One region of the Paenibacillus sp. S33 genome, then DNA from elsewhere that is predicted to be linked to it. Evidence: riboswitches for the same ligand, from Rfam matches in the RefSeq annotation. Region 1 holds a riboswitch; each other region holds the start of a gene.
The links. A riboswitch is a leader RNA that binds a small molecule or an ion and turns the genes downstream of it on or off. The one in region 1 is predicted to bind cyclic di-AMP.

Region 1 (7,776 bases):
CTTGTGTATCCTGCTTGGATTTTTTTAAAGAGGCAGCTTGTGCCTTACCCCGCCCCTCTGCGAGCGCTTCGGCAAAATTAGCAAAAAGCAACGTAAACAACAGAATAACAAACACGGCCAGGTTAAAGCCCATTTCCTTACCAGTTCCAAAATAACCAGGAAACAGTAACATGAGCAGCACGACCAATGTACCGATCTCCACGACGAACATGACAGGATTTTTCATCATAATCATCGGATTTAATTTTATAAAGCTATCCTTGATCGCATGCTTCAAGATGCTTCTGTCCAGCATGTGTTTGCGTTGTTCCTTCATGATCAAACACCCCGTTCATCCATTCTCATTTTCTTCTTCACATGGTCAAAAATTCAGCAACAGGTCCCAATACGATGACGGGTAAAAAGGTCAACGCACCAATCAGCAGCACGACCCCGATCAGAATGGCTCCAAATAACTTGTTGTCCGTGCGCAGTGTCCCCGTCGTCACCGGAGTCGGTGCTTTGGCATTCAACGAAGCCGCCACAGCCAACAATGCAATCATAGATACATATCGGCCGAAGAACATAACCATCCCCGTCGTCATGTTCCAGAATACATTGTTATCCGAAAGGCCTTCAAATCCCGAACCGTTATTTGCGGCAGATGACGCATATTCATAGAGCACCTGAGTCAACCCGTGATAGCCAGGGTTCGTGACCGCATCGTATCCCCAATGACTCATAAATGCAAGTGCAGTTGGGGCGAGAATGAGAAACGGATGTACCAAAATGGCAATCGCGATCAGCTTCATTTCCTTGCCTTCAATTTTCCTCCCCATAAATTCCGGAGTTCTCCCGACCATCAGTCCGCATATAAACACACCCAGAATCGCATACATCAGCATATTCATCAGTCCGACACCCTTGCCGCCAAAAATGACGTTTAGCATCATTTCTCCCAAAGCAGCCATACCACCCAGTGGGGTTAGTGTATCATGCATATTATTGACTGAACCTGTCGTTGCCGCTGTTGTGACCGCAGTGAATAATGCCGATTGTCCAATGCCGAAACGAACCTCTTTCCCTTCCATGCTTCCCTGAGAAGCATCCACACCCAGTGTCTGGATTAACGGATTACCTGTCTTTTCAGACACATACGTAATGGATAGAAAAATAAGAAACAATACCATCATGGAGCTAAAAATAATCCAGCCCTGCTTACGATTACGGGCAAACAATCCAAAGGTATACGGCAACGAAGCCGGCATTACCCACATTGCCAAAATTTCCAGCACGTTCGTCCAAGGACTTGGATTTTCAAAAGGGTGCGCAGAGTTAGCTCCCGCATAACCCCCCCCGTTTGTCCCCAAATGCTTGATGGACTCCAGAGAAGCAATGGGTCCCATAGAAATCTGCTGCTGTGTTCCGCTCAGCGTCGTAATATCCGCCGTAGGCTGTAGCGTCTGGGGTACCTTCAATCCAACCAGCACCAGCGTAAGCACAAAGGCCAGCGGCAGGAAAATTCTTATAATGGCTTTAATAAAATCTTGAAAGAAATTGCCCATTCCTTCACCGCGCCGCGTCAATCCTCTCATAAAAGCCGCAGCAACCGCAAAACCGGAAGCAGCCGAAGTGAACATCATCATCGTGACGAACGCCATCTGTGTCAGATACGTAAGCCCGCTTTCTCCGCTATAATGTTGGAGATTCGTATTCGTCATAAAGCTGATTACCGTATTAAAAGCTAGTGATGCTTCCATATTACTGTTTCCAGCCGGATTACCGGGAAGCATTCCCTGTAAACGCAACAGCAAGTAGCTGATTGCCACAAGCACGGCGTTCGTAGCAATGAAACTCATAACATACGTAGTCCAACGCATGCTCTCCACTTTCTTCAAGCCTACTACCTTATAAATCAGCTTTTCTGTTCTGCCAAAAATCCGATCCGTCCGATTGGGTTCATTCGAGAATACATGATACATATATGTACCCATTGGCTTTACCAAGAGCAGCAATATAACGATCACAATTCCAATTTGAAGCAGCTCCATCCTTTATTCCTCCTTCAAAATGCTCCTGCGTTTGGAACAACAGGCCTGCTTCCAGAGCACCAATTGTGTGCACACGTTTGCGAAAACCTGCTACCTATGATGCTTTAATGTTCAGATCTGTTGTTCCCGCCCGCTCTATCCCTACCAGTGACTAGAACTTTTCAGGGTTCAGGAGTGCGTAGATTAAATACATAAACACAATAGCCGTAAGCCCAAGTATAACGATCATCCTCTTCGTCCTCCTTTAGAGGTCTGCGCATCACACCAGCGTACAAACAGCAGTATCACTCCATAACTCACAGCCATGACGAGCAGCATGTATATATCCATCATGTTCATACCCTCCGTATCGGTCCTCAGATCGCCATTCTTATTTCATCATAAAATCATAAAACAACTATGTTATAAGTGCTTATCCGTTCAGCAGAAAACCCACCTCTCCGTTCAATGTGTAGATCACATGGTCCGCTCCCAATCCTCGATAAATTCCTTGTGGATTACAGCCGTGCGTAATAACATAGATCGATTCCGATGTTAGCGGCCGACATATTTGCAGGAAACGGCAAGTCAGATTCAAGCTGTTCTCGAACAAATACACACTACCAATTTCTTTTTTTGGAAAATTCCATTTTCCCGCTTGCATGGTATTGATGCGGACAATGTGCTCCACACCCATTTTTTTGAGCTGTCGTTCCTCCTGGGCGCTATTCGTCAGAACTGCAAACGCCAATTTTTTGAAAATAAGCAATTTCACAAAACTTCTGCCCGCTTCATTCGGTGCAGTGACAATAATTAACCGACCTTCCATCAGTAGCTCCTCTCCCGGTATAAAAAGACAACAAAAAGAAGCCGAAGGAAAAAGGCTTTCCTCCGGCTTCTGACATATCCATGATAAAATAAACCATGGCTGCACACGGCGGTTTGTTGCCTCTCCCTGTACGCTTACGAGGTTAGCTGTCGGATTCGGACGTGAGAGTCGCCCTATTTCTGGCACTTGACCGGAAAATTCACCCCATGAGACCCACGGCAAGCCGTACAGTCTCGATTGGTTCCCCCGCTTTTGCAACTGCAAAATTCAGCGCTATAGACATTTCGTTGTTGCTTCATTCAAGTTAATTTGAAATTACGTCTTGAATCATACACCCGCGCATGGAAGACTGTAAAGCTCAACTGCGGGGTTATAAATCGGCCTTTAGAGCATAGAAGATTAATAATAACGCTTACAATGCAACTATGCTTCTCACAGCTCACTCAATCTCTGTTTTTCATCCCTTTTCGAAAATGACAAGCATGTCAATATTGGCGTAGGGTAGAGCGTTTTTGGCCTTTTTTTGTAAAAAGAGAAGAAAATACGCTATATGTACCAGCTAAACACCGATTGAACCCGCTTTTATAAGAAGAAACACCTTAATTCGCTCCATTTGCAATGCGATTTACTGTTTTGAACAAAATACGATTTTACAGCGGCTAAAGGCTTAATACAGCTTTTCCAGACTTGCAACCTTACTTTGAATTGCTTACAATTTAATTGCTGAATATTGAATAAGGAGAGATACTATGACCGTTTATGAATATGATGCGCAAACCCTGCAAGGGAAACCAATTCCGTTATCCACATATAAAGGGAATGTTCTGCTTATTGTGAACACAGCCAGCAAATGCGGGTTAACCCCCCAATACAAAGCGTTACAAGAGCTATATGACCAGTACCATGAACTGGGGCTCGAAATTTTAGGATTTCCCAGCAACCAATTCGCCAAACAAGAGCCAGGTTCCAGCGAGGAGATTTCCGAGTTTTGCCAGATCAATTATGGTGTTACCTTTCCGATGTTCGCCAAGACAGATGTCAATGGCGATCAAGCGCACCCCTTATTTCGCTACCTGACCCAAACAGCTCCGGGGGTATTAGGGTCCAAAGCGATCAAATGGAATTTTACTAAATTCTTAATTACACGAGAAGGTAACGTATTTAAGCGCTATGCACCGCAAACCACTCCAGATAAGCTGGCGGGAGATATAGAGAAGCTTTTGCAGCAAAACTGATATTCTTCTTTATCACAGTTATTAAAACAAAAAAAGCATCCCTTCACGTAAACCGTGTCAGGATGCTTTTTCAACTAGGTCTTGCATATAATGCGGTCGAGAGGACTCGAACCTCCACGGGCGTACGCCCACTACCCCCTCAAGATAGCGTGTCTGCCATTCCACCACGACCGCAAATCATAATGTATTGAGGCAACAGATTTATTATACTCTCTCATCAACTATTTGTAAACACAAATATAATAATTATTTTATATGTTATTTTACCTAACATATATGAGCGATAATAATATTTAATTTGACAAAAGGGCTACTAAAATGTAAAAATATATTACATACATTTCGAATTTTTTCGTTATCCCTAAGTAAAGAGTGAAATAATATAACATAAGGATTCACTTCGAGGAGGCGAACCGCCCTGCATAAAGGCAACCGTTTGCTGAACTATGCATTATTGTTGGACCCTTCCCTACCTGTTGGTGGCTTCACCCGTTTTAACGGACTGGAGAAACTATTCCGCAACGGACATTTGAACAGTCTACAAGATCTGGAACATTACATGCTGGATGATTTGTATCCTCAATTTACAACCGTTGACGGCATGGCTATCAAAAGTCTGTATGTCGCCATCCAGCAGAATGACGGTTGGCGAATCGCTCTCATTGATAAGATGCTGCATACCCAACGTCCCTCCTTGCAGCATGTGAAGGAGTTGCGTCTATCCGGTCAGCGTCTACTTAAGCTCGCTAAGGCTCTTTATCCTTGGCTTGAATTTGACCAGTTGGAATCTATACTCATTCAATACAATGCAATTGGCACACTCGCTACCGTTCACACCTGGATTAACTTCCTCCTCGGAAACGATGTAGAACAGACCATGCACGGCTATCTTGGCGCAGCGGTGTCCTTCTGTGTGGAAGATGCCTTCAAACTACTCAATCCTCCCTATGAGGAAAAGAACCCTTTTATGGAGCGTATGACCAGCGAGCTGCTCTCCGCATGGAAGAAGCTTAACGAACCTGAGCCAACCACATTTCAGCGTCGCTTTCTTCACAGACATTGGTGCAACTCCTACATCACTCTACCGCTTTATATGAGCCATAATAGCCAATTGGATGAGCCTAGACTGTTTTCCTCCTCAGGTCTATTCAAACGCCTTCCAGCATCCCCCTGATGCGTCGCTTCACCAATCTGGCAGCAACACCAAAAACACTCTGTCCCTTTCCTCAGGTGGCAGAGTGTTTTTTATTCACACATAATCGAAATTCACACTATTAGTAGACTCTAGACGGGTTATCAGAACCACCTAGCACTTAATTAAGTAATTAATTCAACAAAATAACGTATTTGCGATTGTAAAAACACGTATAAAAGTGTATCATAGTTTCAGATGGTTAATTCTAACATGTTTACTGATGATTATTATAACACACCAATTATTCCGCAAGAATCCGTAAGGGGCGATTTCTCTTGAACAACAAAATGCCTGTCACCTCCTTCGGGTGGGCCATCAAACAACGGCTTGTCGAACTTCGACTGGATCAGAAAACATTTTGTGAGACACACAATATTCCGCCTTCACGCTTGTCCAATCTGATTCACGGCACCCGCAAAGCACAAAGGTACAGAAAACAAGTTGCTGCAATTCTGAACATCGACGATAACGATTATAAGGAGGCACCGCCACTCTAAATCCAACAAGCATTCCAGTTACATATAGGTCATTCCATATCACCCAGAAACCAAATAAACCCGTAAAGCGAACCCCTCCAGTTCGTTTACGGGTTTTCAACCCAGACGATCTTTAGCCAAAAAATTATTCCGGCTTTGTTTTATCCTTCTCACTTTTTTGCTTACGGTATTTCGCAAATTCAACATATTCTAAAATAAAATTCTGTTCTTCCGTCTCAAGATCTTCTGCCTGGCAATTCAGTGGCCCCATCACTCCAAAAAAATAAGCAGCCTTCTGCTCCTGAAGTACGCCTTCCCCTGGCTTAATCCCTTTCATTAACCAATCAAGCGATACATTAAAAAAGTCCGAAATCTGAATCAAATGGGCGGTACCCGGCGTTGTTTTACCTCTTCTCCAATCACCGAGATTCCCTGAACTGATTTTAAGTTTTTCACAAAATGCCTTCTTGGTCATTCCGCGATCCTTAATCAAAGCTTCAATCCGCTGATAAATAGTTTGATCTCCCAAAATGTTTCCCCTCCGACACAGTAACTTTTTCTGAAATAATTTTCATTTTTCAGCCTTACTCATTAGTAATCCTCATCAAATCCTAAGCAACCATTACCCCATAGTAGAATTGCGCTGGTTTTTCTCTTTACGAAAGCGGGTAAATTCAATATACTCAAGTATAAAATTTCTTTCCGCCTCACTAAGCGGTTCCCCCTGGCAATTCAGTTGCCCTGAAGCGTCAAAAAAATAAGGGTCTTGCGACTCCTTCAGCACCTCACCCTGTACATCTCGACCCAGCATAATCCAATCCAGACTGGCATCAAAAAAAGAAGCGATTTCAATGAGTTTATTCGTGCCCGGCGTCGTTTTTCCTCTTTTCCAATCCCCGAAGTTCCCTGTACTAATGCCTAACTGCTGGCAGAACGCCTTTTTCGTCATTCCCCGTTCCTTGATGAGTTCCTCAATGCGATGGTAAATAGATTGCATAGAAGTTCCTTCCTCCCTAGCAGGCTCTCAAATAACGATATCATGTTCTCTGTTCTCATTTCAAAGATCACGTATGCTAAAATTACCGAATTATGTATGTTGGTTTCCATTATACCACAACACGCAACAAAAACCGCCTGTTTTCCGAAGAAAGGGCGGTCTTTAAGCCAGTTCACTTACGCTAATCACGTAGCAGCGTTGTCGATTTTAAGTAAGATATGCTTCAATTCATTCAAAGTTTCGCTCAGATGCAATAAATCTTCTTCTGGCAGATACACCAGTCTTTCTTGAATTTTATTGGAGAAGGTATGAAATACCTGTTCACAAAAAGCATCGCCTTCCTGTGTAATCGCCACATTCACGACTCTGCGATCCGAATCACACGACTGGCGGTCAGCCAACCCATGCTCCACCAGTTTGTCCAGAAGAGGAGTCATGTTCGGACGTGAGACATTGAGCTGTTTGGATAAATCAGATACCGTAGACAAGCGCACCTCACGCAGAAGCAGTAATACCTGAAAGTTATTAGGCGACAAATGTAATGGGAAATCGAGCGGACCGTAGGTGAAAAATTTCTTCTTCACAATCGGAAACAAGCCCAAAATATTTTCTGATATATTTCCTAACAGTTGAGTGTCCATATTTTTCACCGTCACTTCATAAGTTTATACTTATCATTCTATAACATTATGGCATTATATTATACTATGGAATCATTATTTCATCATAATCATTACTTTATTACATCACTACACAAATAAAAAAAGCCTCTACCGCGAGAGACTTTTCCGTTTATTCCATTGATGCGGTCGAGAGGACTCGAACCTCCACGAGCGTACGCTCACTACCCCCTCAAGATAGCGTGTCTGCCATTCCACCACGACCGCATAACAAAATATAAATGGTGAGCCATGAAGGACTCGAACCTTCGACACCCTGATTAAAAGTCAGGTGCTCTACCAACTGAGCTAATGGCTCATGCTGTTCATCCAAGCTGTCCGCCATTAGACCAGACCTCAGGAATTTCCCTTAAGC
Region 2 (7,776 bases), 1.3 Mb from region 1:
TTGAAGTGATCTACACTTTCAAACTTATTTAGATAAAGAAACTCTGACTTCATGATGCCAAAGAAGTTTTCCATTACAGCGTTATCGTAACAATTTCCTTTACGAGACATGCTCTGGGTAATTCCTTGTTTCTTTAAAGCGTGTTGATACTGCTTCATCTGGTAGTGCCAACCTTGATCCGAATGCAGGAGCAGTTTATCCTTTTCGGATAAGCGTTTAAATGCCTCATTCAGCATCTCGGAGACTAAGGAATAAGTGGGGCGAGCCCCTACTGTGTAGGTGATTATTTCACCGTTAAACAAGTCTAAAACAGGGGATACATAAAGCTTTTCTCCAAACAACTTAAATTCCGTAATATCGGTAACCCATTTCTCGTTTGGCTTGCCTGAATGAAAATTACGATCGAGTACATTGGGTGCAACTTTACCCACTGATCCCTTATAGGAACGATATTTCTTCATACGCACTACCGATTTCAAGCCTAATTCGACCATAATACGCTGCACTTTCTTATGATTAACTCGGCGCCCCCGATTAAATAGTTCGTCACGGATACGACGATAGCCATAGCGCCCCTGATGTTCCTCGTAAATAGATTGGATAAGGAGTTTCAGACCCGCGTCTGGATCTGGCTTACCCAACTGTTTGACCCAATAATAAAAGGTGCTACGTTTGACTTCAGCGAGCTTTAGTAATGCAACCACCGGGAACTCATGCCTTAATTCATAGACGACTTGCGCTTTGTCTTGTTTGGTGATTTTTCCTTGTTTTGAACTAAGGCATTCAACTTTTTTAAATAGGCGTTTTCCATACGCAAACGTTCTAATTCAGCTTGTAGAGCCTCCATTGAATCCTTGGCAGGTTCTTGCTTCTTTGTGAGGTTTTTATTCTTATCTGTCATGCGTGGACGCCCCTTTTTCTTTGAATTCAGGGCGTCTATTCCATGTTCATTGAATTGACTACGCCATTTCCTAATGACTCCAGGTGAAGAAATTTTGAAAATGACAGCTGCTTCATTCGGAGACGTCCCATTCTCGTTCATATAGTTGAGTACGTCTAATTTATATGCCGTGGAGTAAGCTGTATAGGTTTTTTCAAAAGCTTTTACCCCGTGAGATTCGTATTGCCTAATCCACATACGTAAAGCTTCATGATTCATCCCTAATGATTGTGCAATACTTTTGACTCCCTCAGTACCACTTTGATACCTACGAATGGCCTCCAATTTCTCATCTAAACTGAATTTAGGCAAAAAACTGCACCTCCATTGTTAGTCGTGTCTAACAAATGGGGTGCAGTTCAGATGTGGCTGCTTTTTTACAATATTATTACTGCGTTAACGCTGGGCCTATCCTTCCAGCGCCTGCTTCAATTCCTCAGGCGAAGCGTCCCACCATTCCTCGTTATGCGAAATTAGCAGGCTTTTGAGCGCTGCTTTATCTTCACTGCCGAGATCCTCCAGCATGAAACGACGCTTGAGCGCATAATCCATACGATTGACGTGATCGGCGAGGATTTTCCAGCCGCGTTTGGCTTCGTCGTCAATCAGCATCTCGCAGGCGGTGGCACCGCCGTACATACGCCCTTCGGGCGTACGATCCACGGCTACCCATACGAGCCATACTTGGCGTCCGTTCGGTACATCCTCTTTATTCGTAGAGAACTTGATACCACGTTCTACTTTACTTTTGGCATGCATGGCACCGATATCAATTTTCGCCTCTCCTCGGTCAATGATAACCGGAGACATGCTGTTCAGGTCGATTGAGCCTGCGCCGAAACCCTTATGTTTACTCTTGCCACTGACAATGTTCAGTGCAATCTGTTTTTTGCCGTCCGGCTGATTTTCACTCATGCGTCACTAGACCTCCATTTTCCGTCTTCACACTCATTCTACACTATAAATATTTTAACTAATAATCTCCTGAAAGCAAACATATACATGCTGTAGATGCTTGTCAACGGGAGGTATCCATTGTATGACCCCAGCACGCACTAAAATCGTTTTATTGTCTACACTAGCCCTCGGTCTCCTCGCAGGGACGTTATGGTTTGCCTGGCAGCCCCAACCGCAATCCGACCCGCAGTCCATAGGCCAACCACTATACGGCTCCCTGTCTGAGTCTGCGCTTGCCCCAAATATGGGCAAGCCTCTAGGGGCAAACATCGTGCCTGACCTGCCCAAGAACCCTCCACAGCCCGCTACAGAAATCCTCAGCAAGAGGGTGGTAGAATACCACATTGATGTGTCTCTGGAAAAAGGACAGGTTTTGCGAGGCACTGAGACACTGACCTGGAAGCATCCGGGCAAGAAAACCGTGAATGATCTGTATCTTCATCTATACCCGAATGCCTTTTCTTCCATGGAAACTACCTTTATGAAGGAATCCGGTGGAAAGCTGCGCGGAGACACCATGCCCAAAGACGGCTTTGGCTCCATGACGCTGACTGAACTAAAAACAGAAGACGGTTTATCTCTCATGCACCGCATCCAATATGTGCAGCCAGATGACGGTAACGCAGGCGACCGTTCGCTCGTGAAGGTGCGTCTACCCAAGCCGGTACGAGGTGGCGAAGAAATCACATTATATATGAAGTTTGAGGTAAAACTGCCCGCCATCTTCGCTCGTATGGGCGCGACAGATGATTTTGTAATGGCAGGACAGTGGTTCCCGAAGCTAAGCGTCTACGAGACTGCAGGACAGCGTGGACGCGCCGAGGAGGGCTGGAACCTCCACCAGTATCATGGTAACTCCGAGTTTTATGCCGATTTTGGAATTTACAGCGTACGGATTCGGGTGCCTGAAACTCATATCGTAGCAGCGACCGGATTTCCCACCCGTGGTGCCGTCCGACAGAACGGCCAAAAAATATATCAATTTTATGCCGATGATGTACACGATTTTGCCTGGTCCGCTTCACCCAACTTTGTAACCGTAGAAGAACCCTTTTCTTCTGCTGAAGTCCCTGGTGTCAAAATCAAGCTCTACCTTGACCCGTCGCACAAGGAGCTCAAAGGGCGCTATATGAGCGCAGCGAAGGCCGCCCTTTCGTACTACAGCAAATGGTACGGGCCTTATCCATATTCCACCCTATCCATCGTGGTTCCACCCAAATCAGGCAATGGAGCCGGCGGTATGGAGTATCCGACACTCATCACGGCCGCTGCTGCGGGTAATCTGAATCCTGGCTATAGTCTGGAACGGACATTAGTTCATGAGATTGGACATCAATATTTCTACGGAATGGTAGCCAATAATGAATTTGAGGAGCCGTGGCTGGATGAAGGCTTCACCTCCTATGCTGAGGAGCGGCTTATGGAGCAAGAATATGGGCTTACCCCCAACCTGCCATTACAATCGGGACAGGTAGCCTCCCCACAGCCGCTAAACCGTGAGTCATGGAAGTACGGCTCAGCTGCTGAGTACGCGCAAAATGCCTACTCTCGAGGCAAGCTGGTCCTACGGGGCATTGAACGTCAGGTGGGTATGAAAAAAATGGATCGCATTATGCGGACCTACGTCCAGACGTACCGATTCAAGCATCCGTCCTCACTGGATTTTCAACGTATCGTGGAGAGAGTCACCGGACGCTCATGGAGCCACTATTTTGAACAGTATGTATATGACGGCCAGATGGCGGACTTTTCAGTGGATCACATCACAAACCACAAGCTGGAGAATGGATATGAAGCAGTCGTGACGGTCAGCAAAAAAGGGGCGGATTATCCCAAGATCCCTGTCCAATTTACCTTCAAGGAAGGTACCACGATATTCAAGGCTTGGGACGGCGCGGGCAAAAGTACAAATTTTCGGATCAAAAGTACTTCTCCCGTTTCCCATGTAACCCTTGATCCCTTATATACCATTGCACTGGAGAACAAGCATATTAACAATAGCCTAAAAGCCGAATTGGACGAAAAGCAACAAACCCGTTGGAGTATAAGTGTAACCAAGCTGTTGGAGACACTGCTTGGAAGTCTGTCATGGTGAGGTGTCTATAGATGCGGACTGTTATAAAAGAGGGCTGGGCGCTGGTGCGCATACGTTTCTATATCGTTATCATTTTATTTCTGTATCGACTACTGTGGGGGGTGTTTCTCTATCGGCTGGTGCAGTCTGCCGTTATCCCGCTATTGCTCCGTTATCCTGATCAGGGTCAGAACGAGCTGGGACAGACCTTATTTTGGATGGAGAGCCAGATTGCTCTGATGGACAGCCGGGAAGTACATGTGTATTTGTGGATACTACTAGGGGCGACTGTACTACGCATACTGATCACTCCCTTCATTAGAGCCGGAATATATCAAAGTCTGCATACCGATGCGACTGAACCGCAAAGCCTGTCCTTTTTCAAGGGTATGAAACGCCATGGCATGTCGTCGCTGTTGTATTACACCATCGAGTTGGGACTGCTGCTGCTTCCCGCCTTTTGGGTAGTACCGAGACTCTACCCTATTGTAGCAGGAGCACTTCAATCTTCCTCTTATCTGCTGCATTTATTGCCCTATGTCATTGGATGGATGGCATACGGATGGTTCATTCGGCAGTGCATCCTGTATATGCAACTGGGTACTGTCGGTGGTCACGCCATACTATCGTCCCTGCTCGCCTTCTTTCGCCAGCTCCTCCCAGCTGTCGGTATATCCCTTTTGCTCGGTGCTTGTGTGCTGCTGGTCTTCGGTCTATTTGGCACCGTGGCGATGATTTGGACTGGCATGCTGGCGCTCATTCTCCAGCAATCGTATCATTTTGTTACTAGTCTGGTCAGGCTGTGGCATATCAGTTCGCAGTACAGACTATGGCATACCGATATCTCTAGTAGAAGCTAAGCCCTGCCTTTATGTTTTTTACTTCATTTCCGTCTGTCGAAAAACCTTGATTCATACTCGCGCAAACGACACATAACTGAATACTGTTAACAAGATCTGTTCCTGGGACATTAGGAGCAGATTTTTTTTGTAACTTTTTGCAATGAAACATTTGCCAAAGCCAGCCGTCTTTGTTACAATAATCGCAGTGAACTGATAGTAACAACTTTGTAATCTTTATTGTAACCTTTATCTCAAAAATAACGTTTCTGTGAATACTGCTCTCCAAGGTGCACATCTTAAGTTAAGCCTAATTCCTGGCACCTAGGAAGCGGGGGAACCAGTTTGGGTGAATTGATCTCGCAACAGAGTGGTCATAGGGGAACCTTCTACCGAATCCTTAAGCTAACCTCGCAGGCATTGGAAGGGGTATATTTTTTTTGAAGAAGAAGCTAACGATCGCAGCTATGGGTCTTGCCATTGCCTTTACATCTTTTACATTCGGTGGCGGCAGTGCATATGCAGACTCTAAGATGGACCAGGTCATCCAAGATGCCAAAGGAACGAACTACAGAAGCGGAGGCACTACACTCGAGGGATTCGATTGCTCCGGCTTCACAATGTACGTATACAACAAACTGGGAATTAAACTTCCGCATCAATCAGGATCACAATTCAAAATGGGATCTTCTGTATCCCGCGATGAAATGAGACCTGGGGACCTGGTGTTCTTCAACACCACAGGAAGAGGCATTTCCCATGTAGGTATCTTCGTAGGTGAAGGGAAATTTGCCCACTCCTCGACTTCACGTGGTGTAGTAGTTAGCTCACTGAACGAAAATTATTACGCTAACCGCTATGTCGGTGCAAAAAGAATTATGAGCACAGACGCTTACCATTCTGTAGCTTCAGACATTCCTGATGACGATAACGTAGAATAACTAACGCACAGCAAGCTAACCCTAGCCGCAATTTGATTCTGGCCGGAATCGAATTGCGGTTTTTTATGTCCACAACATCAGCAATTATTATCTTTACTGACGAACTGAGACCTCAAAAGGTTTCAATTGTAGCGAACATCGTCGGTTTTACCGTCACCGCTGGGGGAGCATATGAGCAGTAATTCCTTCTTATTGAATGTATACCCGACTTAGGTATGAAATAAACACGCTTGCCATTCCTCTGCAACTTGTCTACAATCTGTTGTTAATGATTGAAGTACCTGTGTAAAAGGAGGATGGAACACATGCCGGCCTCAATATCCAACTATCGGATCGTACCGATGGACGAGCATCAAGCGGCTGCAATCTGTGAGTGGCACTATGATCCACCTTATAACATATATGGTTGGCTCCCCTGGGAACAAATGAAGGCGCTTGAAGTCGAATTTGGAAGTCCCACGCTTCGCCAAGAGCAATATGTTGCCGTACTGGATGAAGAGAACAAGCTAACAGGATTTGCTCAATATTTTCCTATGATCGGTGTGACCCGGCTAGGTCTTGGAATGCATCCTGACAGGTGCGGACATGGCAAAGGCTCTGATTTTGTCCGTGCCATTGCAGAGGAAGCTCAACGACGCAACCCGAAGAATGAAATTGATCTAGAGGTGCTCACTTGGAATGAGCGCGCTATCCGGGCCTACAAGGCGGCTGGATTTGAGCTTACAGATACCTATGAACGCCAGACTCCTGATGGCAAAAAACCATTTTATTGTATGGTATATCGTCCCGAGCACCCAACCCAGATTCTATGATAAAAGCGCCTTCGGCATACAACCACGATGTTGTATAGCGAAGGCGCTTCTATCATCATACGACAGATCATTACAAGCTCAATGACTGCTGCGCATTTTTTCAAAAGCTTCATTATATTGTTGGGCTTCCTTAATATCCACGGCCATAATACCGCCGTCGTCCCAAGAGGTCAAACGCAGAGTCACGGTCTTATAATCAATCGTAATAAATGGATGATGATTGAATGCTTCAGATATAGCGGCAACTTCATCCACGAATGCAATCCCTTTCATAAAACTGGAAAAATTATATTTTCGGACGATCCAACGTCCTTCCTCCAGTTCCCAGCCCTCCAGTTTCTCCAGATGTGCTTCAATCTCTTCTTGTGTAAAAGGCATGTTACGAACTCCTCCCCGTTTATACGGAAGCCTTTCGACCGCTTAAATACGGCCAAAACTACGATATATTGGTGTACATATTACCACGGCCCCGTTGATAAATCCATAAGACGGACCTCAAATCAAAGGGACTGACGTCAGCTCCTCGTCCCCAATAAGTACATAGATGCGATGCTGCTCCGGCTCATAGATCACAACGCTACTCCCTACAGTGATTGTGGGCTCTGTACCCAGTGCATAAAATAAGTCTTCTGCCAAAGCTTCATTGACTTCCTGACGTCCCGCCGGGTCCAGCCTGTCCCAATCTTCTGCTTCCATCTCAAAAAATTCATAGCTATCTGGGATGCGCCCCACAGCCTCTGTCAAATCGTTCAAAATTTGTTCATACTCACGCCCATGCTTTACTCCCATGCCATTTCCTCCAATGGTTCCGCCATTCAATACATAATCACCTTATTATACCGGAAATTCGCACTTAACAAAAAAGAGAGTTTTGTCGATAAATACTATAATCCGTCTTGTAATGACGCGCTTGGGGCAAGGACGACCCCGGCGGCATGAAAGGATTCAAAATCTATTCTCATGGATGAGGTGTATCATGCAAATTTCAACCATTATCGGACTTGTGCTCGGGATTGTGTCACTGGTCGTCGGGATGATCTTAAAAGGCGCTCCGGTCGTCAATTTGGTCAATAATCCCGCTGCTTACATGATTATTTTCGTCGGAACGGCAGCGAGTATATTTATGGCCTTCCCGATGGCAGAAATCAAACGGATTCCGAAGCTGTTCAAGGTTATTTTCACCGAACAAAAACTGTTAGACCGCAAAGAGCTC
Region 3 (7,776 bases), 1.4 Mb from region 1:
TTGTGTGTATTGCCTTATCTCATTGATGATTTATTCAGTTTGTCGATTTGGAAATGTCGAAAAACTATAATTCGACATATTACGACAAAGAATGTCGAATGAGGGAAACCATTTAGGATTTTATTGTATTTTAATCCATTATTCCGAATATTAAAGGAGCTGATATCTTGCACCAGCCACTCAGTGAAGAAAAAGTTTTTAAAGACCCGGTACATAATTACATCCATGTTCAGGATACTGTGATATGGCGGTTGATCAACACGCCGGAGTTCCAACGTTTACGGCGCATACGGCAGTTAGGCACGTCGTATCTTACGTTTCATGGAGCGGAGCATAGCCGGTTTTCACACTCATTGGGCGTATATGAGATTACGAGAAGTATTATTTCTCAATTTGAACGTGGAGATTTCCCGGATTGGCCGAAGGAGGAAAGGTTGGTTGCTCTGTGTGCAGCTCTATTGCATGATGTGGGGCACGGCCCATTTTCTCATTCAATTGAGGAAGCCTTTCATATGAACCATGAGGATTGGACATGCCGCATTGTACTGGGAGACACGAAGATCAACGCCGTGCTACGACAAGTCGACGAGCAGCTTCCACAAAAGGTGGCTGCGGTTATAGCCAAAACGTATGATAAACCGATTGTTGTCAACCTGGTAACCAGTCCGCTAGATGCCGATCGTATGGATTATTTGTTGCGGGATGCTCACTCGACAGGCGTCAACTACGGCACGATTGATTTGGATCGTATTTTACGACTGCTGCGTCCTCATAATGGGAGAATTGTTGTGAAGGAATCAGGTATGCATGCAGTAGAAGATTATTTAATGTCACGCTACCAGATGTATTGGCAAATTTATTTTCATCCTGTAACACGCAGCTCGGAAATCCTTTTACGTAAAATTTTCAAGCGAGCAAAGGAATTGTTTAAAAACGGATATGAGTTTGGATTTCTGCTGGACCCGTTGCCGGATCTGTTGAAAGGAGATCTTACAGTAGAGCAATATCTGATGCTCGACGAGTCATTAATCCAGACCGTATTTAGCCAGTGGAAACGAGAAAAGGACGAGATTTTAAGTGATTTGAGCAGCCGGTTTATGGACCGTAGATTGTATAAATATGTAGAGATTGAAAATATGGATACAGATACCATTGACAGTATTCGAGAAGCTTTGAAAGAGGCTGGTTTGCACCCTGAATATGATTTTGAAATTGATTTTCCGACAGATCTTCCTTATGATGTGTTTCGGCAGGGTGGCTCGACGGACAACCAGATTTTACTGCTTGGACGTCAGGGCGAGGTGAGTGAAATATCCGAAGTTTCGGAAATTGTGCGCTCAATAAGTGGTATTCACCGAGGGAAATATCATATGTATTTTCCCCAGAATAAATTGAACGCGGTAAAAGACAGGCTTCCTGCCGAAATAAGGAATTATTTTGTCAAAGAATAGACAACTATATAGAAATGTAAGTAAAAAAAGGAGATGTAAACCTTGGATTTATTCGACACTCATACTCACTTGGATGCGCCACAATTTGACGAAGATCGTGAAGAAGTTATAGCACGTGCTGTCGAATCAGGAGTAACGCGGATGATCAATATCGGATTTAATCGTGAGACCATTCCATCCACCATGAAATTGGCCGAGACGTATGATTTTATTTATGCGGCAGTTGGATGGCACCCACAGGATGCTATTACAATGCAGGAGGGCGATCTAGAATGGATTGCATCGTTATGCAGTCATAAAAAGGTTGTAGCCATCGGGGAGATCGGTCTGGATTATTATTGGGATACATCACCGAAGGATGTGCAGCAGCGGGTGTTTCGAAATCAAATTGGTCTGGCTCGTGAGCTCAAGATGCCCATTGTTATTCATAACCGGGATGCCCATGAAGATATTGTTAAGATTTTGCGCGAGGAAAAAGCGAGTGAGATTGGTGGAGTCATGCACTCCTTTTCGGGTAGCTGGGAGACAGCCAAAATGGTGCTGGATATGGGATTTCACCTTTCCTTCGGTGGTCCAATAACGTTCAAAAATGCCAAGCAGCCCAAAGAGGTGCTCGCACAGGTGCCGCTGGACCGTCTGCTCATTGAAACTGATGCTCCCTATCTGACACCTCATCCGTTTCGTGGGAAGCGAAATGAGTCTGCACATGTGAGACTGGTAGCAGAGGCTGCAGCCCAAATCAAAGGGATTACAGTGGAGGAATTAGTGTCAATAACGACCCGAAATGCCCTGGAACGATTTGACATTCAATGAAAAAGTGAAGAAATCGATCAAAATAAAGAGATAGACGAAGCTAATCATGAATTTGTTGCAGGAAACTCGAGAATATTACAATATTTTAACCGAATATTTTAAAAAATGTACTTGAAACCTGCTTTACAACATGCATAGAAACAGGATATCATCTTTTCAGTGAATTGTTGTTTGAATGTAAACATCAACAAGTCATTTCATGAACCAGTCTCGCTGAGTCCCTTTTACAGGGAACGGGGGAACCGATATGGCTTACAGTATGTCCGGCGTATGTGCAAGAAGGGAACGTCTCTTCCGCCAGCCGGCTCGACCTAAATTCTTTTCCCGGATGGGATTGAACAGGTGGAGGAGCCGTATTTCGATTTCTTTCTGGGTCTTCGGGGTGAATGTGAAGGCGACCGCCATGAGCGGTTGACCCAAGCTAGGGCGACTCTCTACGTCCGAACCCGACAGCTAACCCCGTAAGCGTAACAAGAGAGAAGCCATCTCGTGCATGAGTTTTCCCGCATATTCACACATGCCGGAAGCCACGAAAGAGCTCTCTAGTCTCTTTCTCTGGCTTTTTTTGTTGTGAATAAAAGAAAATCTGTCATCATACTGTGGTTAAACAGGGGAGGACAGCATGCCGCGAAGACGGGTACATGGTGCAGGACAGTCGTAGTTTGGGCTTGTCTTGTAGAAAATCTGTTATAGTCACGTCAAATCTCAACTATGTCTTACTCCAGACGGCGGGCTATGTAAGGAGGACGGAGGAAATGGGCATTTTCCAAAAAAAGGATACCCATGAGTCACGCTCATCCAGCATGTCTTACGTATTGCGTTGGAAGCAAGAGAATGTGCGCCAGGCTGCTTTGGTTGCTATTTTTCTAATCGCGCTAACGATTATGATTTCAATTCTGATGTACACGCAATCTAAAAAACAAGTCTTTTTTGTCATCGATGGCAAGGCGTCTGCGGTAGAAACCCGGGAATCCAAGCTTCAAGATTTGCTGAGCGAGCATTCCATTTCACTTCAGCCGCATGATACAGTTTCCATGCCGCTAAATGGAGCAATACAGGATGGCGATCGCGTAGTCATTAAACGTGCCAATCAGGTTAAAGTATCTTCAGGCAATGAGACGAAAAAGCTGTACACAACAGAAAATACAGTAGAAGGTGCCATTCGTACCTCGGGCTATAAATTATCATCAACGGATAAAGTTTATCCTGCGTTGGATGCCTCTGTTTCGTCTAACATGGACATAAAAATCGTCCGTGTGAAGAAACAGCAGGTCGAACAGAAAAAACAGGTGCCTTATCAGGTCATCAAAACGGCCGATCCGAGTCTTTATAAAGGCGATAATCGGGTCATTCAAAGCGGCAAATCGGGTGTGGTCGTCCAGCACGTTCAAAAGGTATATCATGATGGAAAGTTGGTATCCAAACAGCTGGTTAACAAGGAAGTTGCACAGAACCGTGTGGATAAAGTCATTGCGGTAGGAACGAAGAAAAAACCGGTCGTTCTTGCTGCTTCCGTCGGTCCCAATGATGCGGTTAAGGCAACAACGGTTAGTTCAGGCAGTGCTGTCCGTAAAGCAGGCGTAAATTTTAAATATAGCAAAGTTTTACAAAATGTCTCCATGACGGCGTATTCCTCACAGGAGCCAGGTATCGGTACACGTACTGCATCCGGCGCACGTGTCACGGAAGGACGCACCATCGCGGTCGATCCGAGTATAATTCCAATCGGCTGGTGGGTGTACATCGAAGGGGTGGGCTTCCGTCGTGCGGAGGATACCGGTGGCGCGATTAAAGGCCACAAAATCGATGTGTATTATGAGAGTTTGAGCCGAGCCAACCAATTTGGTCGTAAGCACGGTAAAACCGTATATGTTATCGGACCGGTAAAGCCTGAAATCAACTAAAACAGGTTGTGTATGTTGAGGGCAATGCGATAGTATTAACAACATAGTTATGCCATGCTAAGAAGAGGATATCCTCTTCTTATTTTGTTTTCAAAAGCAGGGAAAGATAAATATAGCTTGCTGTGTAGCAGTGGAGGGAAACGCAAATGATCAAGGAAGTGATCGTGGTAGAGGGCCGGGATGATACGGTGGCCATTCGCCGCGCTGTTGAAGCGGATACGATAGAAACTGGCGGCTCCGCCATTAATAAAATGACGCTGCGTAAAATTGCATTGGCGCAGGAGCGGCGGGGGGTCATCATTTTAACCGATCCCGATCATGCAGGGGAGCGCATCCGTAAGATTATCGCTTCCAAGGTACCCGGCTGCAAGCAGGCCTTTATACCCGAGGCAGAAGCGACGCGTAAAGGAGATATTGGCGTGGAGAATGCCTCGCCAGAAGCGATCAGACACGCTCTTGCACGGGTCCATACGACAGTGGAAGGCGCCGACCCGCTGATTGAGTGGGCGGACCTGATTGATGCTGGACTCATCACCCATCCCAATGCTGCTGCACGCCGTATGGCCTTAGGGAATGTGCTGGGTATTGGTTATTGTAACGGAAAGCAGCTACATAAACGGCTCTCTGTATTTCAGATCAGCCGCGAGGAATTTGCCGGGGCGCTGGCACAAATTGAAAGTGAAGGATTGTGATGTCCGTATGACAGGGATTCAAGATATAGCAACACCGCGGCGTACGAAGGAAATTATTCAACGGCACGGTTTTTCGTTCAAAAAGAGTTTGGGACAAAATTTCCTGATTGATCAAAATATTCTCAATAAGATTGTAAATGCTGCCGGATTGGATGAGACGAAGGGTGCACTTGAGATCGGTCCTGGGATTGGCGCTTTGACCGAGAAGCTGGCGCAATCGGCTAAGGCAGTTACCGCTGTCGAGATTGACCAGCGGCTGCTGCCAATTCTCGAAGAGGTGTTGGCCCCTTACGAGCATGTGAAGGTACGTCATGGAGACGTGCTGAAGCTGGATTTGCGAGAGGTGTTCGCAGCCGATTTTGCAGACGTGAGTAAAGTAAGTGTCGTGGCTAATCTGCCGTACTATGTTACTACACCGATTCTGATGAGGCTGCTGGAGGACAAGCTCCCTCTGGAGAATATCGTCGTTATGATCCAAAAAGAAGTGGCTGAGCGCATGGCTGCGTCTCCTGGAACGAAGGATTACGGCAGTCTGAGCATTGCAGTGCAATATTACAGCGAACCTGAATTAGTCTGCACTGTGCCGAATACAGTATTTATTCCCCAGCCAAATGTGGAGTCTGCAGTCATCCGGCTGCGTGTACGGGAAGCCCCTCCGGTGGAAGTGGTGGATGAGAAGCACTTCTTTGAAGTGGTTCATGCTGCTTTTGCCCAGCGTCGTAAAACCATTTCCAATAACTTAAAAAGCCGTTTCTTCACCAAAGAGAACAGGGACACGCTGGAGCCGCTGTTGCAACAAGCTGGTATTGAACCCTCCCGTCGAGGAGAAACGCTAAGTATTGAGGAATTTGCGCGTCTCAGCGCTGTGCTGTTGGAGGCAGGTATATCCTAAGCTGGAACCAAACTGTGCATTCACCCATACGATATAGGAGGGGTGATACAGTGTGATGAGTTTAGGAGACTTGGTCGTTCGGAAATCGTACGGTGGAGATGTCACGTTTCGTGTTGAGGACATCCAGCGGGATAAAGCGATCATTAAGGGAATAGAATTTCGGCTGCTGGCCGATTCCCCGGTGAACGATCTGGTCAGAGTGCCTGCAGACCAGATTAGCGGTAAGACTCAGCAGGCCCACATTAAGGCTGGTGAGTCTCTTAATCTGTTGCAACGGGCACGCCAGCAGCAAGCTGCTCGTAGTCAGGCAGCTCTGGTAGGGGACTGGAGTGATCCGGTTGAGTCAACGTATTTTGAAATGCCGGGAAAGGTTCTTCACCTGGATGGAGATCCCAGCTATCTGAAAAAATGTCTCAGTTTATATGAACAGCTCCGTGTTCCTGCAGAGGGACATCACGTTCACGAATCGGCAATGGCGGACACGTTGTACCGACTGCTTCCTCGTATCCGTCCGGATATCGTAGTCATTACCGGACATGACGGTGTGCTGAAGCAGCCACAGCCTTACGATTTGTACAGCTTGAAAAGTTATAAAAATTCGCAAAATTTTGTGGCGGCAATTCAGGTAGCAAGACAATATGAACGTCATCTGGATTCGCTGACGATTGTAGCGGGAGCGTGCCAGTCCCATTTTGAGGCGCTACTACGTGCGGGAGCAAACTTCGCCAGCTCACCAGGGCGTATCCTGATTCACGCGCTGGACCCCGTTTACGTGGCTGCCAAGGCGGCCTTTACTTCGATCCGTGATACGGTCAACATGGGGGACCTGTTTCACCAGACAATCAGTGGCAGTCGCGGAGTGGGTGGAATTGAAACTAGGGGAAGCTATCGCATCGGCCTGCCGAAGCTTGAAAATTTATCAACGCTTAAAGTAACGCCTTCCGCAATCTAGGATTCAAATGTGCCAATAGGATTAACCTGAACAAAAAGCCTCTGCTTTCAGAGGCTTTTTGTCATTTTTTATATAAATTATTCCTGTTCGCAAAAAATTAAATTGACAACTTATTTTTCGTGTTGTTATAATATTTAGCTTGATTTGACAATCCCTCTAAAATTCGTTATAATGGACAAGGAAAGAGGTGGTCGTTAGGCAATGGCTAAAAATACGCTGTTGGAAATCAAACGCAGTCTCGACGCACATGTAGGGCAAAAAATTTTGCTGCGGGCTAACGGCGGACGCCGTAAGACCGTCGAACGAACTGGTGTCTTGGAAGAAACGTACCCTTCTGTTTTTATCGTCAAGCTGGATCAGGAGCAACAGACGTTTAAACGTGTCTCCTACAGCTATGCTGACATTCTTACCGAGTCGGTAGAAGTCAGCGTATATGATCCCGACTCCCATACAAGTGTAGTCGAATATTTTGAAACACCTTAATTGATTTCGTGATTTATACCAGCTTTGCAGGTTTAACGACGGCTTCGTCATTTCAAATGACGGGGCCGTTTTGTATATACAGAGCAGGATGAAGCATGACATCTCTGTACATACTAAGCCGGGAATGATCTTCCTTATTCCATTGCCGAAGGAGGCGTATGTATGAGCCGAAGAAGACGGAGTGTCATGTCGGAGGAGCTAAAGTACGAGCTGGCCAAAGATCTTGGATTTTACGACACGGTCAAGGAAGAAGGCTGGGGAGGCATTAAAGCCAAGGATGCGGGCAATATGGTCAAGCGGGCTATCCAACTTGCCGAGCAGGCAGCTTCCCGCAAATCGTAGCTATCGGTGGTGCTGATGAAAAGCGGGGATATCCGGGATTAGACCGGGTCATCTCCGCTTTTTTGAACCTCATGACTTGACACGCTGAGTCTGATATAATATGTTAAGCTGTCTTGAGGGAAAAGTTGAAGGTGGGTGAACGCCTTGAAAATATATGAAAAAGCACCGGCGAAAATCAATTTAATGCTTGATGTTCTACGTAAGCGGGATGATGGTTATCACGAGGTCGAAATGATTATGACCATGG
Region 4 (7,776 bases), 2.9 Mb from region 1:
TGCCGCAAGAAATATTGCTTCCAGATTCTCCTAAGCTGATGCAGGCGGAACAGGTCAATGTCGATCAACCGGTTGCGGCAGAAACTGTACTCCACAGTGCAGCTACAACCGATGCTACCGGACAGACAGATGAGAAAGCGATACAAACGGAGACAGAGCCTTCTGCTGACTCATTGCTGGTGGCTGAAGAACGGGCAACTTATGCAGGAGCAACAAATCAAGACCAAGTTGGTGACCAAGATACCGGAGTAAAGGAAACAGAAACCCAACTATCCGGTGGACTGGAGGACCCGAGTACGGCGGCTCTCGCTCTGGCTGAATGGTTGGATGTAAAGGTACTTGTACCGCAGCGTGGACTGAAAAAGCAAATGACAGGCATGGCGACGGAAAATGCACGTGTTGCTTTGGATGAGAAGTTTAAGCTGATCGAGCGGGATGAGGAACGGACATCCAAAGCTGCAAGCAATCTCGGGCGTGCCATTGGACTGGATAGCTTGCACCGGGTGGAGGCGTTTGATAACTCCAACATCCAGGGTTCCGATCCAGTCTCAGCCATGATCGTGTTTATTGATGGCAAGCCTGCCAAGAAGGAGTATCGAAAATATAAAATCCGTTCTGTGCAGGGACCCGATGATTATGAAACAATGCGTGAGGTTATCCGACGTAGATATGAACGTGTGCTTAAGGAAAATTTGGAACGTCCCGACTTGATCGTTGTCGATGGTGGACGTGGACAAATTAAGGCGGCGACCGATGTATTGCAAAATGAGCTGGGTTTGTTCATTCCTGTGTGTGGTCTGGTGAAGGATGCCAAACATAGAACTTCCCAACTATTAGTGGGAGAGTCCTCTGAGGCCGTGACACTTGCACGCAATAGCGAAGAATTTTATCTGCTGCAACGGATTCAGGACGAGGTTCACCGTTTTGCCATTACGTTCCACCGCGAGCAACGCGGCAAATCTATGGTAACTTCCCGGCTGGACTCTATTCCAGGCATCGGCGAGAAACGGCGTAAGTTACTGCTTAAGCATTTTGGATCGCTCAAAAAAATAAGAGAGGCCAGTGTCGAAGACTTCCGGCCTCTCTCTATTGGGGATAAGCTTGCGCGTCAGATTATAGCTGCCCTTCGGGAGGAGGAGTCGTAGAATACGGCTCCTCTTTTTTTATAGGTTCAAACATAATTCGATTTGGCTTTTTAGGACTAAACCAATAAATGATGTAACCCACGATGGCTGGAAGTAAGATCCAGAATAGACCAGCGCTCACATTCACAGTGTCTCCCAGACTCATCACACTAAGTCCCATTAGAATGCTGTCAAAAATAACGTGGCTGAACATGGCGGCAATAAAGCCGTAACGCAGAAACACAAAACTGAACAGCAAACCAAGAAAAGTCAGCTCAATAGGTCTGGAAATCACCGGATAGATTGGATAAAGTGTATGTCCCAGTGCCCAAATCAGCGTGGTGATCAGACAAGCAACAAAAGTATTTTTTACTATTTTTTTGACCATCGGAATACCAAACAGACGGTAGACAGTCTCTTCTCCAATACCTGCCATCCAGGCCATAATCGGCAGTAGCCATGGATAAGCCATATTGTAAGGGGATTGCGTGGCATCTGTGGTGGAGAATGTATTAAATGTGCGCTCCAGTATAAAGAACAAAATGGATTGTACCCCGAGCAAAATAAAGGCCCACAAGTAGCCAACATACATACTGCGAAGCACATACAGCCCGTAGCCCGGCTCTTTCGCACGCGGCCATGCATTCAGTCCAACCTGACGCATAAGCCCGTCACCGCCGACCAAGGAGAAGTAGAGCGCTACAGCCATGAAAAAGGTAACACCAATCTGGAAAACCATAAGAAATATAAGCATGCCCTTACCGCCTGCTTCTGCTTGCAATAAAGGCAGCATGTTCATGGTCCCAGCTATACTAGCAATAAAGTATACAACGGATAGAACAATGCCGCGTACAAATGAAGTATGTCGTCGGGTGAGTGACGCATACACAATGGCAAGTACACCCAGTACAAAGCTAAATAGGGCATAACCCGCATAGGTCATCAAATTCGCCCAAAATGTTTGCTTTTCGATATAATCGGTATAGGACGACGGGGCCGAAAAGCTTTGGGTGAAGGAGCGAACATCACCTTCTTCAAAAGTAAAAGCCAGTGTAAGTACCGAGGCGCCGATTTTTTTATCGTCTACGGTATACTTTAATCCGCCTTCTTGTTCAGTGGTCGCAAGCTTCAAATCCGACGGCTTAAAGCCAAAGCGCTTGACCCATACTGCGGCCGCCTGCTCCTTGGCTTCGAGCGTCATGCCGTCCTCAGCCACACGTACAAGCCTGTTACGTGCTTGTTCATCCGTAGAAATATCAGCCTGTGTGTAATTGGTGCTGAAGGTGATCCGTTTAAAGCTAACGACCTTGCCAGTGGATAAATCCACATGAATTTGCAGTTTACTCTTCGCTGAGGATTCAGGCAGATCGACCCGAAAGGTTTCGTAAGGGTAACTTTTTTTCCATGTACGGTCGTACTGTTGAAGTAGTTTTTCTCTAGATAAATAACCGTACAAATCTGTTTCGGCCTGATAGGTCACGACAGGCTCCTCAGGCTGTGATTCAGTATAGCCCAGCTCGGAGCGGGCGAAGTCCAATGCGTGTATGACCGCTTCTTGTTTGCTGATGACCTTTGCGTTCATTACTGATTCTGGACTCGGATTGCTAAGCGAGGGAATAAGCAATTGAAAGATAAAAAAGCAAATCAGGCCAATCCCGCCCAGCAAGCCTAATTTTTTGAAGTTGGCCGTGAGCACGACCGGTTTCCCGATAGGATTCATGAGTTTCCTCCTTAATCTGTAAATAAGAACATCCATTAAAGATATCATACTGCACAGGTTCCCGCCAACAGACAAGCGATATTCATGAAAATAGAGTGAAAGCACTTTAAAGTTCCAATAAAATTAGATAAGCTGCGATTAAACGATGCCCATTCGCAAAATAAAGCCAATTTCACGTTTTTTCGGCGAAATCGGTTTTGTGATCTGGATATAGAAGGATTATAATCTTGAGGCAATGCCTATGAAATACATAGGTAATGATATACAGTTGAGCCGAATTTCTATGGGAAAACGGGGGAACCATGTTACTGGGGTGAATTTTACAACCGATCCTGCTGGATCGGAAGTGTAAATAGGGCATACTGTGCTGCCCGAATCCGTCAGCTAACCTCGTAGGCTATGAGCAGGAACCAAGTCAGGCACTCGGTTTTCCGGTGTCTTTTTTTGTGCGTATAAAAGTGTTTGGATTGGTTAGACCGCTGCGGGTGCAGATTATTCTTCCGATTGCTGTTATCCCCGGATTTTTTGATTGTATACCCCCTTTAATGGTTAAAATCCGGAGATAAAGGCAAACGCTTCGCTTCTTCAGAACAATTCTGCCCCCTTCGCTACTGCCCGCCAATAGCACAGGAGCCGAGTAGTGCTTGACATGCATTCTTCCTGTATTCAGGGAATGCTAATTACAGTTAACTAAGGTTTGGAAAAATCAAAAAATTCAGGGGCAACGACGATCGAAAGATCAAATGGAACGCGTAGCGAGCTTACACCGTATTAAATCACTGATTTATAGTTTTAAGGATTAGGAGAGAAGTGATGAATAGATGAATCCCAATGCAAGCTGGCTCCGGCTTTCTCCACCGCAGATATTCGTTGCGGGCTTTGCCATTATCATTCTAATAGGTAGTTTATTGTTAATGCTGCCGGTCTCCAATACAACAGGAAAGCCACTTGCGTTTATAGACGCTTTGTTTACTGCCGCCTCTGCGACCTGTGTAACCGGGCTTGTCGTTAAGGATACAGGGACCTTTTTCACAACCTTTGGTCAAGTCGTCATCGCTGCACTCATTCAGATTGGCGGTCTCGGCTTTATGACTATGGCTACCTTGATCGCGCTGGTGTTCAAACGTCGGATTTCCTTGCGGGAGCGCCTCATTTTGCAGGAAGCGATGAATCAGACTTCTGTAGAGGGAATTGTCGGGTTAATCCGTAAGGTATTGCTGTACTCACTGGTTATTGAAGGCGTATGTGCTACGATATTCTCGGTTCGCTGGTCCTTTGATATGCCCGTAGGCAGGGCGATTTATTTTGGAATCTGGCATGCCATCTCCATGTTTAACAATGCTGGTTTTGATTTATTCGGTGAATTTCGCAGCTTGACAGGTTATGTATATGATCCGATTGTTAATTTTACCGCAATGTTTCTAATTATTTCTGGCGGCATTGGTTTTGTAGTGATGTCAGACCTGGCAGAATATCGCAAGCGCAAGAGACTGTCCTTGCATACCAAGGTGGTACTCAGCATGACGGGCGCTATGATTGTAGTCGGCACGCTCGTGATTTTTGTATTTGAGTTTACGAATCCAAAGACTCTTGGCTCGCTTGATTGGGGTGGTAAGCTACTGGGATCTTTATTCCAGTCCGTTACCCCCCGTACCGCAGGTGCCAATACGCTGGACATCGCAGGCTTGCGGCAGGCTACGCAGTTTTTTATCATCATACTCATGTTTATTGGGGCTTCCCCTGGCTCCACTGGAGGCGGGATTAAGACCACAACATTCGCCCTGCTCATTGGAGCAGTGATTTCGATGCTGCGGGGGCGGGAAGATATTGTGCTGTTCAAGTACCGACTTGCGCAGGGACGAATTTACAAGGCTTTGACCATTACACTGCTGGGGTTGCTGTTCGTGATCGGGGTGACCATGATTTTGTCGGCAACCGAAGATCATCATTTTCTGATGATCTTGTTTGAGACGGTGTCTGCGTTTGGTACGGTGGGGCTGTCGATGGGGCTTACACCTGATTTAACAGTCATAGGCAAGCTGGTGATTACCCTGACGATGTTTGCAGGTAGACTGGGGCCACTCACGCTAGCTTATGCACTGGGGCCGAAAAAGGGTAAAGAATTGTATCGTCATCCGGAAGGCAAAATGATTATAGGATGAATCATTTCATATACATTTCGTTGGTTTAATCATTTCAGGATTTTGCAAAATTCGATACCAGTCGCTTCGAAGTCAAGATATAGACGAACTAAACCATTTCGTTCTATATCTTCTTCATTGGAAGTCGCTTATGGGATTTGTGCAAAATCCTCATTTATGAAATTGATTCAGATAAGGGAGTTTTCGAGTAGATATGAAAACGCAGCAGTTTGTAGTTATTGGCTTGGGGCGGTTTGGCTCAAGCCTGGCTTTGCAATTGGTGGATATGGGGTGCGAGGTGCTAGGCATTGACCGGAATGAGGATGTTGTGGACAGTATGAGTGAGATGTTGACACATACTGTCGTGGCGGACGCTACCGATGAAGACTCTTTGCGATCACTGGGCATCCGTAATTTCGATTGTGGCATTGTTGCTATTGGTGATGACATTCAGGTAAGCATCCTCACCGCCATTTTGCTGAAGGAGCTGGGTGTGAAAAAAGTTGTAGCCAAAGCCATATCTGTGCTGCACGGGCGTGCGTTAGAAAAGCTCGGTGTGGACCGGATTATTTATCCAGAACGGGATATGGGTATCCGGGTGGCTCACCAGCTAGTCACGCCTAATTTGCTCGATTATTTAGAGTTGTCTAAGGAATACAGTATTGTGGAACTCAATGTACCTGCATGTCTGAATGGCAAAACGCTAGCAGAGCTAAATGCCCGTACCCGCTTTGGTTGTAGCGTCGTGGCGCTTCATACGGCGAACGGTATCCTGATCGCACCGACGGCTATGGATCGGCTAAAATCAGACGATATTATGGTCATCATCGGCTCGAATGACAATATCGGTCGCTTTGAGGATGAGGTTGTTAATGTTAATGAAGAGGATTAAACCCTCTACACCATACGGTAGCCTGCAAACGACGCACGTGTCTCGCTAATCCAGCGTCGTGCTGTCGGACCGAGATCGGTCGTCTCCGAGTAAATGAGGGAGGTCGTTCGGCGTGTCTCCTTCAAATCGGGCAAGTATAATGCAGTGAGTCCATTATCCCGTAATAGTTCGCTGCGCAAATAGGATTTGGGTAGTAAGGCAGAAGCCTTACAGGTTGGAAGCAGGCGTACAATTGCCTCGAAGGAGTCGATTTCCATGCGGATATCCGGCATGATGCCGCTGCGCTGGAACAAGTCATCCGTCAGACTGCGGTACCAGGTTCCTTTGGAGAAAATAATCATCGGCAATCCTTGCAGATCTTTCATCGAGGCCGTTCCTGTCTTGACGGTTAATTCATGTCCAATGGGAACAACGAGCTCCAAATGATCATCAAATAGCGGAATGCAACGCAGTCCGGCTTCATGAATGGCAGACCCGACAATACCGGCGTCTGCTTTTTTGTCACGTACAAAGGCGACGATTTCATGGGTTTTACCGGTGAGCAGCTTTAGCTCGGTTTGAGGATGCTTGCTCATGAAAGCTTCGACGAGGGTAGGTAGCGTCGTTTGGAGTGTCGTGAGACTAGCCCCGAGTGTAAGCATACTCTGGGCTTCATTTTTGTGCTGGGACAGCTTTTGTAAGAAGCGAAGCTGTCGTTGCCGTTGCTCTAGCGCGAATGTATAAACAAATCGGCCAGTGGACGTAATTTCGAGCCGTTTGCCCCGACGATCAAAAAGATTCACACCCAGCTCTTCCTCCAGCTTCGCAATTTTGCGAGACAGGGCAGGTTGGGACAGATTCAGCAGTTTGGAGGCTTTATTCAGGCTGGACTGCTCGACAATGACGGCAAAAGCGTTCAAATCCTCAAACAAATCATCCACTTCCTCTCTATATGCAAAAAAGACATAATAATTAATACGTATATTGCAATTCCATTATAAGCCGAAAAGGAGTAACATGAAAGCGACACAAGATGTTCACACTTTTGTTTTTCCTTATAAAGGGACACCTTGTTGGACATTTCCTGTCGGAAACTGTCAATTTATATGTTATATTACTATTGAAAACGCTATTATTGGGAGAAGGGAGCATGACCTAGATGAGAGGATTTTATTCCAGAAAGCTGCATTCGCTTCTTGGCGTCATTCCGCTGGCTCTATTTTTTGTTGAGCATTTGGTGACGAACTTCACAGCGGTGGAGGGCGGCAAGGAAGGATTTAATCGCAGCGTGGCCTTCCTGAATGGTTTGCCACTGGTTATTGTGCTAGAAACGTTATTCATCTACTTGCCATTACTGTTCCACGGAATTTATGGCTTGTATATTGCTTATCAGGCTGACCCGAATGTCAAAAGATTCGGCTATTCACGTAACTGGCGCTTTCTGTTCCAGCGTATTTCCGGCGTCATTACGTTTGTGTTTATTATCTGGCACGTATACGACACGCGCTTTCAGGTGGCTCTGGGTAATGTAACCCATGAGGAGCTAGGCGGAGTCATGCATGGCATCGTGACGAACCCGGTTTATTTCATTTTGTATTTAATCAGTGTCGTTTCGGCATCCTTTCACTTTGCTAACGGACTGTGGGCATTTATGGTCAGTTGGGGGATTACCGTGGGACCACGTGCGCAAAAAGTATCTTCTTATATCTGTATGACCCTGTTCGTGGTGGTGTCTATCGGCTTCATCGCTTCCCTGCTTGCATTCCGCAGTGCGGAATTTCAGGAAACGGCAACTGCCTTGGTGCAATGCGGCGCTTTTAAACAGCTACTATAAACGACTCATATCAATTATACATCGTGTTGAGATTCTATTTTCAAACGTAAAAGGGGATTTGGTTAAAATCCTAAAAAAAGGAGTGA

Region 2: it holds a riboswitch for cyclic di-AMP, as region 1 does, so the genes downstream of both, ACWGXJ_RS00550 (C40 family peptidase) here and ACWGXJ_RS06845 (hypothetical protein) in region 1, are expected to answer to the same signal.
Region 3: it holds a riboswitch for cyclic di-AMP, as region 1 does, so the genes downstream of both, ACWGXJ_RS00140 (3D domain-containing protein) here and ACWGXJ_RS06845 (hypothetical protein) in region 1, are expected to answer to the same signal.
Region 4: it holds a riboswitch for cyclic di-AMP, as region 1 does, so the genes downstream of both, ACWGXJ_RS20035 (TrkH family potassium uptake protein) here and ACWGXJ_RS06845 (hypothetical protein) in region 1, are expected to answer to the same signal.

The regions. Positions count from the first base shown of each region.
Region 1 is NZ_JBSIEZ010000001.1:1,457,078-1,464,853, reverse strand. Features, by position in the region: gene kdpB (potassium-transporting ATPase subunit KdpB) at 1-316, opposite strand, end outside; gene kdpA (potassium-transporting ATPase subunit KdpA) at 354-2,030, opposite strand; gene ACWGXJ_RS06850 (potassium-transporting ATPase subunit F) at 2,182-2,259, opposite strand; gene ACWGXJ_RS06845 (hypothetical protein) at 2,443-2,838, opposite strand; cyclic di-AMP (ydaO/yuaA leader) riboswitch at 2,954-3,121, opposite strand; gene ACWGXJ_RS06840 (glutathione peroxidase) at 3,588-4,073, shown strand; tRNA gene ACWGXJ_RS06835 (tRNA-Leu) at 4,165-4,247, opposite strand; gene ACWGXJ_RS06830 (urease accessory protein UreF) at 4,510-5,247, shown strand; gene ACWGXJ_RS06825 (Rha family transcriptional regulator) at 5,544-5,765, shown strand; gene ACWGXJ_RS06820 (helix-turn-helix domain-containing protein) at 5,890-6,273, opposite strand; gene ACWGXJ_RS06815 (helix-turn-helix domain-containing protein) at 6,367-6,741, opposite strand; gene ACWGXJ_RS06810 (MarR family winged helix-turn-helix transcriptional regulator) at 6,927-7,382, opposite strand; tRNA gene ACWGXJ_RS06805 (tRNA-Leu) at 7,546-7,628, opposite strand; tRNA gene ACWGXJ_RS06800 (tRNA-Lys) at 7,644-7,719, opposite strand.
Region 2 is NZ_JBSIEZ010000001.1:135,585-143,360, reverse strand. Features, by position in the region: one part of gene ACWGXJ_RS00570 (IS3 family transposase) at 1-796, opposite strand, end outside; one part of gene ACWGXJ_RS00570 (IS3 family transposase) at 796-1,252, opposite strand; gene ACWGXJ_RS00565 (YwhD family protein) at 1,349-1,855, opposite strand; gene ACWGXJ_RS00560 (M1 family metallopeptidase) at 1,980-3,992, shown strand; gene ACWGXJ_RS00555 (hypothetical protein) at 4,004-4,831, shown strand; cyclic di-AMP (ydaO/yuaA leader) riboswitch at 5,108-5,245, shown strand; gene ACWGXJ_RS00550 (C40 family peptidase) at 5,251-5,751, shown strand; gene ACWGXJ_RS00545 (GNAT family N-acetyltransferase) at 6,057-6,563, shown strand; gene ACWGXJ_RS00540 (4a-hydroxytetrahydrobiopterin dehydratase) at 6,642-6,941, opposite strand; gene ACWGXJ_RS00535 (hypothetical protein) at 7,059-7,352, opposite strand; gene motA (flagellar motor stator protein MotA) at 7,540-7,776, shown strand, end outside.
Region 3 is NZ_JBSIEZ010000001.1:27,323-35,098, forward strand. Features, by position in the region: gene ACWGXJ_RS00130 (HD domain-containing protein) at 168-1,451, shown strand; gene ACWGXJ_RS00135 (TatD family hydrolase) at 1,494-2,264, shown strand; cyclic di-AMP (ydaO/yuaA leader) riboswitch at 2,466-2,748, shown strand; gene ACWGXJ_RS00140 (3D domain-containing protein) at 3,020-4,168, shown strand; gene rnmV (ribonuclease M5) at 4,315-4,860, shown strand; gene rsmA (16S rRNA (adenine(1518)-N(6)/adenine(1519)-N(6))-dimethyltransferase RsmA) at 4,868-5,752, shown strand; gene yabG (sporulation peptidase YabG) at 5,808-6,704, shown strand; gene veg (biofilm formation stimulator Veg) at 6,906-7,187, shown strand; gene ACWGXJ_RS00165 (small, acid-soluble spore protein, alpha/beta type) at 7,350-7,529, shown strand; gene ispE (4-(cytidine 5'-diphospho)-2-C-methyl-D-erythritol kinase) at 7,674-7,776, shown strand, end outside.
Region 4 is NZ_JBSIEZ010000001.1:4,396,742-4,404,517, reverse strand. Features, by position in the region: gene uvrC (excinuclease ABC subunit UvrC) at 1-1,145, shown strand, start outside; gene ACWGXJ_RS20040 (CPBP family intramembrane glutamic endopeptidase) at 1,114-2,844, opposite strand; cyclic di-AMP (ydaO/yuaA leader) riboswitch at 3,106-3,258, shown strand; gene ACWGXJ_RS20035 (TrkH family potassium uptake protein) at 3,666-5,006, shown strand; gene ACWGXJ_RS20030 (potassium channel family protein) at 5,200-5,877, shown strand; gene ACWGXJ_RS20025 (LysR family transcriptional regulator) at 5,883-6,788, opposite strand; gene ACWGXJ_RS20020 (succinate dehydrogenase cytochrome b558 subunit) at 7,016-7,690, shown strand.